Regions from separate parts of the Methylococcus sp. EFPC2 genome, predicted to be linked through region 2. Evidence: predicted binding sites of a transcription regulator. Region 2 holds the regulator's gene; each other region holds the start of a gene.
What was found. Region 2 encodes HrcA, which represses chaperone genes, less so after heat shock. Its sites were predicted from a motif close to TNTTAGCACTCNNNNNNNNNGAGTGCTAANA; they were not measured.
Positions count from the first base shown of each region.

Region 1: the regulator HrcA is predicted to act here: its motif matches at 1,062-1,092, upstream of rpoH (RNA polymerase sigma factor RpoH).
Region 3: the regulator HrcA is predicted to act here: its motif matches at 1,078-1,108, upstream of groES (co-chaperone GroES).

Region 1 covers NZ_CP070491.1:1,990,693-1,992,956, forward strand. Annotated here, with positions in the region: gene bioB (biotin synthase BioB) at 1-257, opposite strand, end outside; gene JWZ97_RS08330 (ComF family protein) at 314-1,021, shown strand; gene rpoH (RNA polymerase sigma factor RpoH) at 1,126-1,983, shown strand; gene cyoE (heme o synthase) at 2,062-2,264, opposite strand, start outside.
Region 2 covers NZ_CP070491.1:504,904-507,167, forward strand. Annotated here, with positions in the region: gene JWZ97_RS02330 (cytochrome c) at 188-538, shown strand; gene hrcA (heat-inducible transcriptional repressor HrcA) at 733-1,803, shown strand; gene grpE (nucleotide exchange factor GrpE) at 1,885-2,264, shown strand, end outside.
Region 3 covers NZ_CP070491.1:2,578,245-2,580,508, reverse strand. Annotated here, with positions in the region: gene JWZ97_RS10910 (hypothetical protein) at 1-470, opposite strand, end outside; gene JWZ97_RS10905 (hypothetical protein) at 532-963, opposite strand; gene groES (co-chaperone GroES) at 1,169-1,459, shown strand; gene groL (chaperonin GroEL) at 1,507-2,264, shown strand, end outside.

The DNA.
Region 1 (2,264 bases), 1.5 Mb from region 2:
AGCCCGGTGTCGTAGCGGGCACTTTGCGGACAATAGGCGCAGTCTTCGGAACAGGCTCCGGTCTTGATGCTCAGCAGGCTGCTGACTTGCACCTCGTTGGGGTCGAAATAAGCGCGATGCACGGACTGCGCGCGAAACACCAGATCGTTGAACGGCAGTGCGAACAAAGCCTGGATTTCGTCCAATCGCCAATCATGGCGCAGGCCATCCTCGGCTCGGTGTTTATCGGCTAGATTAAGACAGGACTCTGCTCGCATGCGGGAATACTCCGGAATCGCGGTGGATAGCCCCCAAGAGTTAACCTGGGAACGCCATGGAAGTGAACAACTGGCCGCGTATTATACAGGAATGGCTATACCCGCCCACCTGCCTGCTTTGCGGGGACGACGGCGCCGGCGGGCTCGATTTGTGCCGGGGCTGTATGGATGCCCTGCCCTTCAATCGTCCCGCCTGCCCGACCTGCGGCCTTCCGCTCCCTGCCCGGAGCCCGCCTGGCGTGTCCTGCGGGCGCTGCCAAAAACGCCCGCCCGCATTCCACTCGGCGATCGTACCGTTTCGCTATGAAGAACCGATCCGCTACCTGATACACGATCTGAAGTTTCGCGGCCGGACGACCGGCGCCCGCCTGCTCGGAAACTTGCTTGCCGATGCGCTGCTCGAACTGGACCGGCGCCCTCAGTGCCTGATACCCGTGCCCCTGCACCCGGCGCGCTACCGGGAGCGCGGTTACAATCAAGCCGCCGAGATCGCCCGGATCGTGGCGCGACGCTTACGCATACCGCTCGGACTCGATACCTGCAGACGAATCCGCAGCACCCGTCCGCAAGCCGAGCTTTCTGCCGCCGAGCGCCGGCGCAACCTGAGAGGCGCGTTTGAGGTCGTCGACAAGCTCGATGCGGACCACGTCGCCCTGTTGGACGACGTCGTCACCACGGGCAGTACGGTGAACGAGTTGGCCAAGACGATACGCGCGGCGGGCGCCACCGTGGTGGATGTGTGGGCGATCGCCCGGGCCTCCTGAGTAGCCGCTGAAACCCACTGGCCCCGGAACCTGCGCGCCGCATTAGCACTCCAATTCGCAGAGTGCTAATATCTGCCGCAGTCTTCACTTTACAGGTGGAAATCATGACTCATGCACTGACCTTACCCGCGAATCTTTCCTTAGGTTCCATCGACGATTACATCCGCGAAGTCAACCTGCTGACGCGCTTCGACGCCGACGAAGAACGGGCTTTGGCGCGGCGCTTTCACGAGGAGAACGACCTGGAAGCCGCTCGCCTGTTGGTGCTATCCAACTTGCGTTACGTGGTTCATATCGCGCGGGGCTACATGGGCTATGGGCTGCCACTTCCGGACCTGATACAGGAAGGCAATATCGGCCTGATGAAGGCGGTGAAGCGCTACGATCCCGAAGTGGGGGTGCGCCTGGTGTCGTTCGCGGTGCATTGGATACGCGCCGAAATCCATGAATTCGTCATCCAGAACTGGCGCATCGTCAAAATCGCCACCACCAAGGCGCAAAGAAAGCTGTTTTTCAACCTGCGCAAGTTCAAGAACCGCCTGGGCTGGTTCAGCCCGGAAGAAGCCCGCGCGGTGGCCGATGAACTGGGGGTTGACGTGAGCAGCGTCTATGAAATGGAAAGCCGGTTGAGCGGCCAGGACGTCGCCTTCGACACGCATCCGGATGAAGAAGACGAGCGCGACCTGTCATCACCCTCCCACTATCTGCAGCAGGCAGACGGCGACCCCGCCATAGCCTTGGCCGAATCCGAGTGGGAACAGATCCGGCATACCCGCCTGGCGGAAGCCATCGCCCAACTCGACGAGCGCAGCCGCGACATCCTGGCCAACCGCTGGCTCAACGCCGAAAAGCTTACGCTGCACGATCTGGCCGACCGTTACCGGGTTTCCGCCGAACGCGTCCGCCAACTCGAAAGCAGCGCGATGAAGAAGATCAGAAAAGCCTTGCTGGAAGCGGACTAAACACTATGCCTGAAGTACGCGGCGGCTCGTCCCTGCCGCTTCGGCTCCTGATAAAAGCCCGGGATTATTCCCCGGGCTTCACCACGACACGTAGTGGTCGATCAGCAGGGACGAAAATATCCCCACCAGATAAATCAGGGAATAACGGAAAGTCTTCATAGCCGCTGCATTGCTGGCCTCCCGCTTCAACCGCCAGGCGTAATACAGGAATGCGGCGCCGAATCCGATGGCTCCGGCCAGATAGACCAGCCCGCTCATATGGGTCAGATAGGGCAGCAGGC
Region 2 (2,264 bases):
CCGTCGGGCACCATGCATAACACACGGCGGCGCGCGGCTAGCGGAATTTGTCATCTTCGCCAAGACGCGGCTTCTTGAGGAAGGCGGTGGTTCAGTTCCCCGCATAATAAGCCAGCTATAACGGCTGCAAGGCCTGTGCTTGTGCAGTCTCGACATACCCAATTTTCTGTCCCTTCCAGGAGGCAAAATGAGTCTGAAAAAATCGCCCATCATCATCGCCGGAGCCCTGCTGTTCGGTGCCACCGCGCCGGCTTTCGCCGAAGTCGATCCGCAAATCGCCGAAGGTTACAAGCTCTACAAGCGCGAGCGCTGCGAAACCTGCCACGGCCAGACGGGCGAAGGCAGTGCGGCTTTCCCCAACCTGCTCAACTCGTTGAAGAAACTGAGCAAGGAAGACTTCGCCAACGTGGTACTGAATGGTCGCAACGCCATGCCGGCCAACAAGGCTAATCCGAAGATCGCCAACGGCATCGACGCGCTTTACGCCTACGTGAAGGGCCGTTCCGATGGCACCGTTCCTGCCGGCGAACTGAAGTAAGCGCACCGCAAGGTCGCTTCGAAACCCGCTCCCCGTCCTCGCGGAGCGGGTTTTTTAATGCCTTCGCCTTCCTGCGGGAGTTCGGGCGCCGGCCGCATCGGTCGCAGTTCCGGCGACCGGCTGGGATTCTTGACACACTTGCCTCCCATTGATAATTTGGCACTCGTATAACCAGAGTGCTAATCGTCGTAGCCATGAGCCGGCCCCAGAAAAGACCCGAGTTGAATGAGCGCGCCCAGCACCTCTTGAAGGTATTGGTCGAGCGCTACATTTACGAGGGGCAGCCGGTCGGTTCCCGCGCGCTGTCGCGCGACGCGGGCTTGAATCTCAGCCCGGCCACCATACGCAACGTGATGGCCGACCTGGAAGACCTCGGTTTGATTACCGCGCCTCACACCTCGGCCGGGCGCATGCCCACGGTGAGCGGATACCGGCTGTTCGTCGATACCTTGTTGACGATCAAGCCCTTGCAGCAGGAGGTCGTGCAACAGTTTCGCCGCGAAATGGGTCCACTGCATGATCCGGAAGAAATCGTCGAAACCGCTTCTCGTCTGTTGGCCGATGTGACTCACATGGCGGGCTTGGTGAGTCTGCCGCGGGTGGAGACGGTCACTTTCCGCATGATCGAATTTTTGCCGCTGTCCGAGCAGCGTATCCTGGTCATCCTGGTGACCAACGAGCGGGAAGTGCAAAATCGCATCATCTCGCCCGCTCGCCGCTTCAGCCCAGCCGAGTTGACGGCGGCCGCGAACTATCTGAATGCGGTCTATGCCGGCAAGGATCTCAATGCGATCCGGACCAGCCTGTTGCAGGAATTGCAGAGCACTCGCGAGCAGATGAACCAGGAGGCGCTGCATGCCGCCGAAATCGCCGATTTGGCGCTGGGCAGCCGGGAGGCCAGGAAGCGCAAACCCTTCGTGCTGGCCGGTGAAACCAATTTGATGGACTTCGACGAGTTGGCCAGCATGGAACGACTGCGCGGCTTGTTCGCGGCCTTCAGGCAAAAGGAAGACCTCGTCCATCTCCTCGACCGCTGCCTGGAGAGTACCGGGGTGAAAATCTATATCGGCGAGGAATCCGGTTACCGGGCATTGGACCAGTGCAGCCTGGTGACGGCGTCTTACGGAATCGATGAGCAGACCATAGGGGTGCTCGGCGTGATCGGCCCCACCCGCATGGAATACGAGCGGGTGATCCCCCTGGTCGACCTGACCGCAAAAATGCTGAGCGCGGCCTTGAATCAGAAAGCGCTGACCCCATCTTAAGCCCGGCCAAATCCCTATCCCTTATCCATCGCCTGCCCGATCGAGCAGGCCGGTGTCGTTTTGACAGGAGTGAGCAAATAAATGAGTGAAGAGCAAATCGTGCAGGAAGAACCCGCGGCCGAGCCGGAGCAGATTCCTGCCGCTACCGAGACGGTCGGCGTGGAGCAACTGATCGCGCAGCTGGAGGCCGCCACGCAAAAGGCCGAAGAGAACTGGGACAAGCTGGTCCGCGCCCAGGCCGAAATGGAAAACCTGCGCCGCCGCACCGAAAAGGAACTGCAGAGTGCCCATAAATACGCGCTGGAAAAATTCGCCAAGGAATTGCTGGCCGTCGTGGACAGCCTCGAACTGGGCATACAGGCTGCCGCCGGCGACGCCCCCGAAGTGGCCAAGCTGCGCGAGGGCAACGAACTGACGCTCAAACAACTCCAAAGCGCCTTGGAAAGATTCAACGTGCTCCC
Region 3 (2,264 bases), 2.1 Mb from region 2:
CCGGCCGGATTCGCCTGCAAGCGGTAGACGAAGCCCGAGTAGTGCGCGGGAAGCGCGCTTAGCGCAGTGGCCAAGGTGTCTTTCAAGGGGTAAAACACCGCGCCCTTCTCGAAACGGTCGGCAGCCGCCCGTTTGGCCTGATCGACCTGCGCCCAACCGGCCGGCAGGTTGGCACCCCTCAGTTGCTCCGCCATCAGGGTCAGATGACCCGCCTCTACCTTGAACAGCAGTTCGGCCCGCAGTTTGTGCAACAGCAAGGCCGCGCCCGCGAATCCAAGCACCGCACCGACATTGGCGAAGGCCGCCGGGTTTTTGCTGAACGAGGCGAAAGCGATGAACGTGCCGGCTCCGCCCAGCGCGCCGAACAGGAGTGCCAAGGCGCCACCCAACAAGGTGATCAGGCGGTAGAGTACGAAAGGCATGGCGCTTTCGATGGCGCGGGTGGCGGCCAACAGGCTGAATTCCGGCATGAGCCTACTCCTCGGGTGCTCGCGTGACTGAACGAAGGCGGCCGGTGGGCCGCCCTTGGTTTTATTTCTTACCCACCGGCTTCAGGAAGCAAGCCGAGGCGGCCTGAGCCTTGGCCTCCTTCAGGGCATTGCGCAGCTTGGCCGATTGTGGCGGATCGCGGAATTCCGCCGCGCGCTCACCCGCCGCGCCGAAGTTGTACGTGAAGGTCTGGGCCTGGGCATAGTCCTCATGCCCCAGCTTTTCCGCCACCTGGTCCGCCGCGCAGGCGCAGTGATAGATGTTGTCCCGGTTCTGCAAACCGCCCGGTTGTTCTTGCGCGCATTCCAACACGAATTCCACCCGGGTCAGGGTCGGGTAGTCGTTGGCCGGTTTGCTCTCGGCAGCCGCTGCCGCGTCGGCGGCCGGAGCGGTCGTCTTGGGCGTGGATGCCGCGCAGGCGCTCAACAGTAGCGACGCGAGGACGGGAAGCAGATGGGGCGTGAGTCGTTTCATGAGGTCTGAGTTCCTTGAGTCATGGCTAGATCGAAGCCGGAGGATGATAGCCAGCGACTCGATGGCGCGCAATTCGGGCGGAGCCTTGCTTGACAAGCCTGCCTTGCCGGGTATTATTAGCACTCGCTCGCGTCGAGTGCTAATAATACCGATGGTTCGGGGTCTCGACGCAAACGTCCCGATTAAAACAATACAGGAGAAATCGATGGCTATTCGTCCGTTACATGACCGCGTGATCGTGAAGCGCCTGGAAGAGGAGCGCACCACCGCAGGTGGCATCGTCATTCCCGATTCCGCCACCGAAAAGCCCACGCGCGGTGAAATCATCGCGGCCGGCACCGGCAAGGCGCTGGACAACGGCCAGGTACGTCCGCTACAGGTCAAGGTCGGCGACAAGGTGTTGTTCGGCAAGTATGCCGGCACCGAGCTGAAGCTCGAAGGCGAGGAAATCGTCGTATTGCGCGAAGAAGACATCATCGGCGTGATCGAAGGCTGATCGGCCTACTACCCCCAGTTCATTCCAGATTCATATAGGTAACAAAAATGGCAGCTAAAGAAGTCAAATTCGGCGACGACGCACGTGCCCGCATGGTCCGCGGCGTCAACATCCTGGCCACCGCGGTGAAAGTCACCCTGGGTCCGAAAGGCCGCAACGTGGTGCTGGAAAAGAGCTTCGGCGCTCCCACCGTGACCAAGGACGGCGTATCCGTGGCTAAGGAAATCGAGCTGAAGGACAAATTCGAAAACATGGGCGCCCAGATGGTGAAGGAAGTCGCTTCGCAGACTTCCGACGTGGCCGGCGACGGTACCACCACCGCCACCGTGCTGGCTCAGTCCATCCTGAACGAAGGCCTGAAGGCCGTCGCCGCCGGCATGAACCCGATGGACCTCAAGCGCGGCATCGACAAGGCGGTAACCGCCGCCGTCGAAGCCGTCCACGAGATGTCCGTGCCCTGCGCCGACAGCAATGCGATCGCCCAGGTCGGTACCATTTCCGCCAACTCCGACGAGTCCATCGGCAAGATCATTGCCGAAGCGATGGACAAGGTCGGCAAGGAAGGCGTGATCACCGTCGAAGACGGCTCGGGCCTGGAAAATCAGCTCGACATCGTCGAAGGCATGCAGTTCGATCGCGGCTACCTGTCGCCCTACTTCATCAACAACCAGCAGAGCATGAGCGCGGAACTCGAAAACCCGTTCATCCTGTTGTACGAAAAGAAGATCTCCAACATCCGCGAAATGCTGCCGGTGCTGGAAGGCGTCGCCAAGGCCGGCCGTTCGCTGCTGATCATCGCCGAGGA